Regions from separate parts of the Paenibacillus sp. FSL H3-0469 genome, predicted to be linked through region 1. Evidence: riboswitches for the same ligand, from Rfam matches in the RefSeq annotation. Region 1 holds a riboswitch; the other holds the start of a gene.
What was found. A riboswitch is a leader RNA that binds a small molecule or an ion and turns the genes downstream of it on or off. The one in region 1 is predicted to bind cobalamin.
Positions count from the first base shown of each region.

Region 1 (5,163 bases):
GGCTGCCGCGCAGCAGGAAATACCCGTCCTTCGTATAGATCAATTGCCCATCGCTGCCTGCAAGCTCAGCCAGCAGCTTCATCTGCTCACCGCTGAAGCTGCGGCTGCCGGCTGCGGGAGCAATCTCCAGCTCGAAGGAAGAACCGGTGGATGCCGGCAGACGATCGGACAAGCTCCGCAGCCGCTCCACCTGCGGAGCAGCAGCCAGGCTCTGCGCAGCCGCCTCTTCCGCCCGCCCGGACTCCGCCGCAGCCAGCGACCACGGCTCTGCGGCTGTACGCAGCCGCTCGTGCGGCTTCAGCGTCTGCGTCTGTGCCCCAAGACTGTACTTGCGTTCATATCCGCGCGGCGTAATCATCAGGTCCTCATAGACAACGGTAGCAGAGTTGCCGACCACCACGGTTGAGAGCATGCCAATCTCATGCTCCAGCATATCCTGCAGTGTGGTTACGATTGTCTGCTGGCGGTCACGGTAGGCGCTCTTGACAATGCCTACCGGCGTAGCCGGATCACGGTAACGCAGCAGAATATTGCGTGCTTCTTCAATCTGGCGCGTCCGTCTGCCGCTGCGCGGATTATAGAACGCAATGACGAAATCCGCTGCCCCCGCCGCCTCCACACGCGCAGCAATGCTCTCCCAGGGCGTAAGATGGTCACTTAGGCTGATCGTGCAGGAATCATGCATAACCGGCGCCCCCAGCAGTGAGGAGCAGGACTGGATCGCCGATATTCCCGGAACCACCTCAACCTGCACTCCCTCGGAGCGGCTCCAGCCGCGTTCGATCAACACCTCGTAGACCAGCCCTGCCATTCCATAGACACCGGCATCCCCGCTGGAGATTACTGCAATGGTCTGACCCGCCTCTGCTCTGCGGACGGCCTCCTGGGCCCGGCTGACCTCCTCGGTCATTCCCGTACCAACAATCTCCTGGTGCCGCAGCAGCGGCCGGATCAGATCTACATAAGTGGTATAGCCGATGACTGCCTCGCTCTCATCCAGCGCAGCCAGTGCACGGCCGGTAATATGCTCCAGCGCTCCGGGGCCGAAGCCGATAATCAGCAGTTTCCCTTGTTTATTCATTCCTCTTCCCCCGTTCATCATGTGAAACCTATAGATTTTTATATTTTAAGCGCAAGCAGCTTATGCAGCTTCACTTTGAATTCGCCGGCGGTGCGGGGAGCGCTCTGCCCTGCGGTCAGGCTGGCTGGCAGGCTGAACCATAAATCAGCCAGCAGCGGCAATCCCAGCCCGATGGACAATAGCTCCTCCCGTCCCGCAAAAATCTCCTCCGGCGTCCCCGACGCCCGGCATCTTCCATGCTCCAGTACAATAATCCAGTCCGCCCAGCGGTAGGCCAGGTCCATATCATGCGTAGCCATAACTATGGTTGTCCCTTTATCATGTATGGCTTCAAGTCCCTTCAGCATCTGTGTTTCCGATAACGGGTCCAGATACGAGGTCGGCTCATCCAGCAGAATCAGCTCCGGCTCCATAGCCAGCACACCGGCGAGTGCCGTGCGTTTCTTCTGGCCCAGGCTAAGCTGGTGAATCGGTTTATCGCCCAGATCGGTCAGATTCAGCAGTTCCATGACTTCCCGGCAGCGCGCAGCAATAGCCGGTTCAGCCATGCCGCTGCCGCGCAGCCCGAATGACACATCCTCCAGCGGTGTGCTGAGGATCAGCTGCTGCTCGGGGTCCTGGAAGACCAGGCCCACTCTCCGCCGCAGAGCGGCCAGCTCTTTTTTGGAGTAGGATAATGCCTTCCCTCCTTGCACAACCGTACCCTGCTGCGGGCGCAGAATGCCGACGGCATGCAGGAAGAGCGTCGATTTGCCTGAACCGTTATGCCCAAGCACCGCCGTCTTGCTGCCTGCTGGAATGGAGAACGTCAGTTCATGCAGCGCAGGCTCCTTCGTATCCGGGTAATGGAACGCCACTCCGTCACAAGCCAAGCTAGATTCCTGATCCATGGCCGGCTCCTTTCATGTATTAGAGATAAAGTACGCTTCAGCCAGCAGCAGCAGCGCAATACCGGCATAAGCCTGGATTGAATAGCGCCGCGGCACAGGACGCGCTGTATATGGCGGGAGAATAATCTCGTCTGTGAATCCGCGCGCCAGCAGCCCCTGCGATAATCCGTAATAACGGTGCATCGTGTTGCCGAACAACGCTCCTGCCATGGCCGCAGTCTCCCGCAGTCTAGCCTTGTAGCCACGGCGGCCTCCGCGCAGTCTGCGGGCCAGCAGCAGACCATGCGCTGCATCACTCAGCAGGAACAGGAAGCGGTACATAATCAGCATCAGCTCCAGGACAATCTGCGGCATCCGCAGCCTGCGCAGCACCTGCAAAAGCTCACTAAACGGAGTAGTGAACATCAGGAAAAAGAAACAGCTCATGCAAGCAGAGATTCTGGCCAGCAGCCCCCCTGCCCGCTGAAGCCCCGCCGCTGTAACATATACCGGAAGGTTCAGTCCCGGAAGCGGGAATATACCAGCCTGACCCGCTGCCGGATGCCCGAATTCCACGAGCAGTGCCGGTACGCTAAGCGCATAGAACAGCAGCGCTGTGCCGAACAGCATGCCATAAGCACGGAAGGGAATACGGGCCTGCAATACACACCAGGACATCATCCATAGGGTGATTGCAGCCTGCAGTACCGGATGTACGGTGTAAGAGAGCAGGAACATCAGGGCTGCGAACGAGCTTTTCCACATAGGGGACAACTGGCGCAGCGCATTATTGTAGGAGAGAACGTCAATCCGCCGGATCACTTGCTGCTATGCTGCTTCGTCCCGCCTTGCTTGCCCTTGAGCAGCCCCAGGGTATAACCGATCACTCCGGCACCAATCGCTGCCTGCAATGCAAACAGCATACTCTCCGTCTCCCCCGGGAGCTCAGTCAGCGGCTTGAACCACGGCTTATAATCAGGATTAATCTCGGTAATTACACCTTCAGCCGCATCATCCGCCCCGCCGAATTCCCCGTTGACCAGCAGCAGCGGCAGAATAACCAGCAGAATAACAACCAGCAGCATCAGTCCGTTTTTCATTTTATTGCTCATTAGGCTCTTCCTCCGTTCACCTTGCGTTTCAGCAGCGACAATTCATTCGGGCTATACGATTTCAGCCAATTCCACAGCAGTACCGTCAACAACCCTTCACTGATGGCCAGCGGGATTTGCGTCACGGCAAAGATTCCCCCGAATTTGAGAAAAGAAGCCAGAACGCCGCCATCCGCCGCCGGAAAAGCCACCGCCAGTTGAAAGGAAGTCACTACATACGTACTCAGATCAGCTACCGCTGCCGCACAGAACAAAGCCAGCTTCTCGCGGTCCGGCAGCTTCATCATCAGCTTATACACGGCATATCCGGCAAAAGGACCCGCCACCGCCATCGAGAACGCATTGGCCCCAAGCGTAGTGATCCCGCCGTGCGCCAGCAGCAGCGCCTGAAACAGCAGGACAATCGAGCCGATTACGCTCATGGGCAGCGGCCCCAGCATTACCGCACCCAGTCCGGTACCGGTTGGGTGGGAGCTGCTTCCGGTAACGGAAGGCATTTTGAGCGCGGACAGAACGAAGGTAAACGCCCCGGCCAGACCCAGCAGCAGCTTCAGCTCCGGGTTCTCCCGGGTCATGACTCTCAGCTTGAAGATTCCCAGCACAAAGAACGGGATAAACGCCGCCCACCAGAACACCGCCCAGCCTACCGGCAGGAATCCTTCCATAATGTGCATCGCGCGGGCCGTACCCGGTTCGTTCAGCATAAAGTAGACCGTAAATCCGGCAACCAGTGCCGCAAAGCTCCACCCTCTGTGTTTTTTCATTTGTCACCCTCCATGTTTGTTGATTTCCCAATCTAAGATCATAAAGCCCAAAAAACCCACCCTAAAGGGTGGGAGTGTATGTACGCAGGCAAATTCGATGGAGTGCGCAGCCTGAAGCCAAGCAGAACAAGGGGCTTACTTCGTCCCATCACTATGGTCCGTATCCTTGTATCCCGCAGCTATCAACCGGTGCCCTCGCTAAGCTCCAAGATTCCTCCGGTCCATCAGGGCAGAACGCCTCTTCTCATTAACCTATCCGTACACCGCTCCTATCCGCGTAGAGTCGTGGTGTGCGTCGACAAGGTAGGTCTCCTGGCTTGGAATACAGGCGCCGCAGGCTTCGTCTTCCCCGGGGCTTCCCGAGTGACCTCATGAAGTGCAGCTCTTCCATACAGTGGCGGGACCGCTCGGGAGTTGCACCCGATTCCCTGTTATCCCTTGCCGCATCCGGCAAGAGCACCTTGTTTCATCGCTAATTCATCTCACATCATAGCGGACCCGGCTCAGCGTGTCTGTGATATAAATTGGAAAAGCTGTCCTGCAGCCAATCATGGCTTGTAGAAATTTTATTTGAGTAATATAATTATTAACTATATAACTTGAACGTGGAGGCATCTGATGAAACTTGATCTAACCGAACAATCCCTGCCCGTGTACGAGGCCCTGTCCAGTACCGTGCGTCTGCACATGCTGCGGCTGCTGTCCGATAAGCCCATGAACGTGAAGGAGCTGGCCGCAGCCCTCAAGCTCAGCAGTGCGATTATGACCATGCATGTGCGAAAGCTGGAAGCCGCCGGGCTGATCACCAGCCACATGGCTCCCGGTAAAAGCGGGCTGCAGAAGATTTGTACACTGGCCGCCGACGGGGCAGAGATTGTTTTTCCGGGACAAGCCCGGACTCCGCGCAGAGGATACCGCAAGGACATCCCGGTGGGGCATTATTCCGACTTCCAGATCGAGCCTACCTGCGGACTGTCTACGACGGAGAGGGTCATCGGGCACTTCGACGATCCCCGTTACTTCTGGGACCAGGAGCGGGTGAACGCCGGAATTCTTTGGTTCGGCAAGGGGTTCGTCGAGTATAAAATCCCGAATTTCCTGCTGTCCAGCCAGCAGCCGGAGGAGCTTGCCATCACGATGGAGATCGCCTCCGAAGCCCCGTCGATTAACAATAACTGGCCGTCGGATATTACCTTCACGCTGAACGGACAATCGCTTGGCTTCTGGACCAGCCCCGGTGACTACGGAGATAATCCGGGAAAATACACCCCGGCCTGGTGGCCTGCACTCACCAATCAATACGGCCTGCTCAAGCAGCTGCGGATTACGCAGTCGGG
Region 1 covers NZ_CP150302.1:6,624,862-6,630,024, reverse strand. Annotated here, with positions in the region: gene cobJ (precorrin-3B C(17)-methyltransferase) at 1-1,081, opposite strand, end outside; gene NSS83_RS28895 (ABC transporter ATP-binding protein) at 1,120-1,971, opposite strand; gene cbiQ (cobalt ECF transporter T component CbiQ) at 1,984-2,772, opposite strand; gene NSS83_RS28885 (energy-coupling factor ABC transporter substrate-binding protein) at 2,769-3,062, opposite strand; gene NSS83_RS28880 (energy-coupling factor ABC transporter permease) at 3,062-3,826, opposite strand; cobalamin riboswitch at 4,111-4,305, opposite strand; gene NSS83_RS28875 (ArsR family transcriptional regulator) at 4,445-5,163, shown strand, end outside.

Region 2 (5,163 bases), 1.6 Mb from region 1:
ACTGTGCTGGCTGAATATCGGTAGCTTGCTCCGGTTGAGCCGCCGTTCGTTCTCTCCATGGCAAATGCTCCCCACTCAGCATATAAAAGTTATCGGCTGCTCCCTGCCAGACCTTCTCCTGCGAGGGTTGCGGCGACTGCCAGAGGGTAACGTACTCTTGAATATCTCTCAGATATAGGGCAGGATCGCCCGTGAACGAGAAATATTGCGAAAGCTCCAGATGAATAACGGCAGCAGAATAACGCTGTACATGGGTCGATAAGGTTTCCAGCCACTCCTGTACAGGAGTGGCAAGCGCCGGGAAACGGGCCAGCGTGCCCGGTAAACTCAGGCGCAATTGCTCTGCAGCATCCGCCCATGGAATCTGCCATTGGAAGGCCTCGGAAAAATGTTCCCACTCCGGCAAATCCTCCACATCCGGTTGGTCCATATGGGGTTGAATCTTGCTCCAAGCTTGCATAAGCTGGCTGCTATAGCGCTGAAACTGGTCTTGGCTGACCAGACAAAACCATACTGGAGCGAGAAAATTATTCGTCTCGAAAGCTGTATTCTCATAATCAATCCACTCTGTATCGGCACTGGTAACAACCAGGAATGTCCGGTTTCCCATATAAGATCCTTGCCTCCTAGCATCCAACCATATGCTCCCCACTCTACTTAACTAAAGGGTAGAAGAATGGTAGATGTTGATGCTTGTATAGAAAAAAGGCGCAGTTCCAAAAAACCGGAAACCCGCGCCACTATCGACTTCACAAATATGCTGGTGAAGGGAATTGAACCCCCGGCCTACGCATTACGAGTGCGTTGCTCTACCCCTGAGCTACACCAGCCTACAGACCTCTGTGTCTGCCAAACAAAAAATATTATAACTCTTCCAGCGGAAAACGCAACCCCTTTTTCCGCTGGTTGCTGTATCCTCAGCCGTGCATTAGCCGTGCATCAGTCCCAGCCCGCGGAAATAATCCAGCGCGAGCTTAGCGCTTGCAAGGGAGGATACCTCATAAGCCTCTTGTTCTACAATATAATAGAGAATTCCGCTCTGCTCCGCGATCTCGAAGACGCTCCGGAAATCTACCTCTCCCTTTCCAAGATCAGTCTCCTCATTGTCTGCTCCGAAATCCTTAATGTGGACCAGCGGAACACGTCCGGCGTACCGTGATACATATTGAGCCGGGTTAGCTCCGCCCCTGTGTACCCAGCCCAAATCGAACTCTGCCAGCATCTGCTCCGCAGGAATCTGCTCCAGCCAGATATCGATGACCGCCTTGCCGTCAACCTCTGCGAATTCATAATCATGGTTGTGATAACCGTACTGCATCCCTGCCGCCCGGACCATCGCGGAAGCCTTCTCCAGGAATGGAATGATTCTTGTTACATCCTCTATGGAAGGGTTCGGCGGAAGCGGTGCCGACGGGGTGATCATATATTGCAGTCCGAGCTCTATACCGTATTCAATCTCTTTGGCTAATGCCTGTTCCATCTTATCCAGACTGCTGAAGTCCAGGCCTACATGCGCCGAAGGGGCAGCCAGGCCAAGCTCATCCAGCTTACGGCGCAGTTCCCCTGCAGATACACCGAAATAACCGGCGAATTCCACTGCGTGGTACCCCATCTCTGCCACCTTGGCCAGTGTACCGAGGAAATCGCGTTCCGTCTGGTCACGCAATGTATACATTTGAATTCCGATCTGCTGTGCTGCTTCTGTCATGAAGAATCCGCTCCTTATCGGTTAATTCTGATTAGATACTATAATGGTTACTCTCCTTGCAGCTTGCGCTCCACGGATTCCAGCTTGCTGCGGCTGGTGGAGGGCTTGTCGCGCCGGTCGTCGATCTTGAGCGAGGTTGAGACTCTCTGCGCCCCGGCGGTGAACGGCGACTCATGCAGCGCTTCTACCGCAGCCAGAATCCGCGCTACCGGCCCTTCAATAATCGTTCCCATGGAAGTAAGCTCGTAGGTTATGCCCTCCACCGTCTCCAGCACGCGCTGCATCTCGGCCACATAGCTGCTGAGGCTGGTACTGCCTGTGCCAACCGGAATAACGGTCACTTCGCCAATTGCCATCGTAATCACCCTCCTGATTATCTGATCTGCCTGCCCCCTGATTATCCTCTTATTGTACCGCTTCGCCAAGCTTCCCACAAATCCCCTGCCCGCCCCGCTACTCTCTCAATATTCGTTAAAAAGATTACGAGGATTAGACGCACTCTATTTATGGATTCTTTGTGGCGTATTTTCGGAGAATTTATGAAAAATTCAAGGCAGATTTAGAGGAAAGTTGTGGATTACCTGTGGACTAACTGTGGATCAGCTGTGAGTAAAAGCGCCGAACCCGCTCCCCGTGCGGGATTGCAAAAAAACATTTACAAACACAATATATTGCGGTACGTTTATTGAACGATATCAAAATATAGTAGAAACAGGTGTTTCACCCCTAGTAATAGAGGTGAGACTTAATAGGGAAGCGCGGTGCAAAGCCGCTGCGGTCCCGCCACTGTAACCGGATGCTCCCAGGGTGCGATGCCCAGGGCCGCATTCTCCGGCTAATTGCCACTAAGGGGCGGAATAAGCCCCCCGGGAAGGCGCCGGAGGAGTTGCCGGAAGCCAGGAGACCTGCCTGTTTCGGTGGCACCGCTTAGACTCCTGCGAGGAACAGGGGAGGTGTCCGTATGCGGCCTGCCATAGCAGAGTTAGCCTTCCGTCAATCGGGCCAGAGGCTGCCGATACCTGAGGACGATCAAATGATTATCTTCAGGTATCGGCTCTGCGGAATATACAAGAACGGGCGAAAGCTATTCGTCCCTTGTCTGCTCGTATATTCCACCCAGACCACAGGCAAATTTCCGCTTTCTGGAGCTTTGCATCCTGCATTCGGGCATTTCCGGCCTTCCCGGCCGGAGGTGCTTTTTTAACGCTTACAATACCCGAGAGGAGAGAGTTATATAATGACACTGCTGGAGAAACGTTATAACGAAGGACAAGCTGCACAGGAGGATCTTTTGGAAGAGGTCATTCATCTGGGACGGGATATTATCGACAGCCGGGATCTGGATCTGCTGCGCGAGAACGCCAACCTGAACGGGGAGAGCTTTTCCGGCAAAATGAGCAAGTTCGGCAGTGAATACTCCAAATGGTATGCCCGCAACTTCACCATGCCGCCACAGCTGGTACAGGCTACCTTGGATAATGTCGTCTATGTACATGACCTTGATCAATACGCCATTGGAACCACGAACTGCATCTTCATTCCGTTCGAACGGCTTCTCCGTGAAGGCTTCAATACCGGCAACGGCAGTGTACGGCCTCCCAACTCGATTATGACGGCGATGTCGCTGGTGGCGATTATTTTCCAGTCACAGCAGAATGCGCAATACGGCGGCGTATCCGCCAACAAGCTGGATTATGATCTGGCCCCTTATGTTACCAAATCCTTCTCCAAGCTCTTCCGCAAAGGTCTGGAGTATTTCGAGGAGAATGCAGAAGTGTCTGAGCTTGGGGAGATTACGATGAGCCGCAGCGATCTGGCTGAGCAGTATCCGCGCGCCTTCCGTTTTGCCCTTAAGGAGACAGAGAGCGAGACTCTGCAGGCCGCAGAGAGTATGGTACATAACCTGAATACGATGTCCAGCCGCTCCGGCGGACAGATTCCTTTTACCAGCATCAACTACGGCACCTGTACCTCCCCGGAGGGCCAGCTTGTGATCAGCTCGCTGCTGACGGCCACCATGAACGGACTGGGCAGCGGAGAGACGCCGGTGTTCCCGATTCAGATCTTCAAATGTAAGCAAGGCATCAACCAGCAGCCGGGTGATCCTAACTACGAGCTGTTCCTGAAGGCAGCCGAGTGCTCGGCGCGCAGATTGTATCCGAACTTCGCCAACCTGGACGCTCCGTTGAATATGCAATATTATGATCCGGCTGACCCGGATACCGAATTCGCTACCATGGGCTGCCGCACCCGTGTGCTCGGCGACCGCTTCGGACGTAACCACTGCTCCGGCAAAGGCAACCTGTCCTTCAACACGCTCAACCTGGTGCGTCTTGGTCTGGCCCACGGCACGATAACCAACCGCCGTCTCGCTGCTGATGAAGAAGGGTTCTTCGATGACCTCACTCACTATATGGATATTGCGCTCGACGGCCTGCTGCACCGCTTCCGTATTCAGGCTTCCCAGAAGGCCAAAGCCTCCGATTTCATGATGCGTGAAGGCGTCTGGGAGGGCGGCGAGCAGCTTGCCCCTGATGACAGCGTAGGCGAACTGCTGAAGCACGGCAGTCTGTCGCTGGGCTTCATTGGAATGGCAGAATGCATGAAAGCTATGTACGGCAAGCACCACGGCGAAGATATGGAGATTCACGCCAAGGCTGTAGCCATCGTCCGCCACATGCGTGAATATTGCGACCGCAAGAGCGAGGAGCTTAACCTCAACATCACCTTGTTCGCAACACCGGCCGAAGGTCTCTCCGGCAAGTTCACGAAGATCGACCGCAACGTGCTCGGCTCTATCCCTGGCGTAACCGACCGTGAATACTATACGAACTCGTTCCACATTCCGGTCTACCATGAACTGAGCGCAGCCAAGAAGATTAGCCTGGAAGCTCCGTTCCATGAATATTGCAACGCCGGAGCGATCTCCTATGTCGAGCTGAACGGCAATGCCCGGAGCAACCCGTCAGCTTTCGTCAAAATCATCAAATACGCGCTGGAGCAGGACATCAGCTACTTCAGCATTAACCATCCGATTGACCGCTGCTCCGGCTGCGGCTATGAAGGGGTCATCGGCACGAATTGCCCGACCTGCAATGCCCATGAGGATACCACCCATATCCGCCGTCTGCGCCGGGTTACCGGGTATCTGACCGGTGACTATCAGACCCGCTTCAATGCCGCCAAGCAAGCCGAAGTCCGGGACCGTGTTAAGCATCTATGAACATCTGCGGATATTACCCGGAGTCGATCAATGAAGGGGAAGGCCTGCGGGCCGTCCTCTTCTTCAGCGGCTGCCGCCACCGCTGCCCGGGCTGCTTCAACCCGAAGACCTGGAACTTTAACTTCGGGGAAGTCTTCACCCCGGAGCGGCGGCGGGAGATCATAGAGGAGATTGCAGGCAATCCGCTGCTGGACGGCTTGACGCTGGCGGGCGGGGACCCTTTTTTCTCGGC
Region 2 covers NZ_CP150302.1:5,043,957-5,049,119, reverse strand. Annotated here, with positions in the region: gene NSS83_RS22255 (hypothetical protein) at 1-610, opposite strand, end outside; tRNA gene NSS83_RS22250 (tRNA-Thr) at 759-830, opposite strand; gene NSS83_RS22245 (sugar phosphate isomerase/epimerase) at 929-1,708, opposite strand; gene NSS83_RS22240 (MTH1187 family thiamine-binding protein) at 1,756-2,064, opposite strand; cobalamin riboswitch at 2,405-2,636, shown strand; gene NSS83_RS22235 (anaerobic ribonucleoside triphosphate reductase) at 2,946-4,931, shown strand; gene nrdG (anaerobic ribonucleoside-triphosphate reductase activating protein) at 4,928-5,163, shown strand, end outside.
Region 2: another riboswitch for cobalamin. It lies ahead of NSS83_RS22235 (anaerobic ribonucleoside triphosphate reductase); the one in region 1 lies ahead of NSS83_RS28880 (energy-coupling factor ABC transporter permease).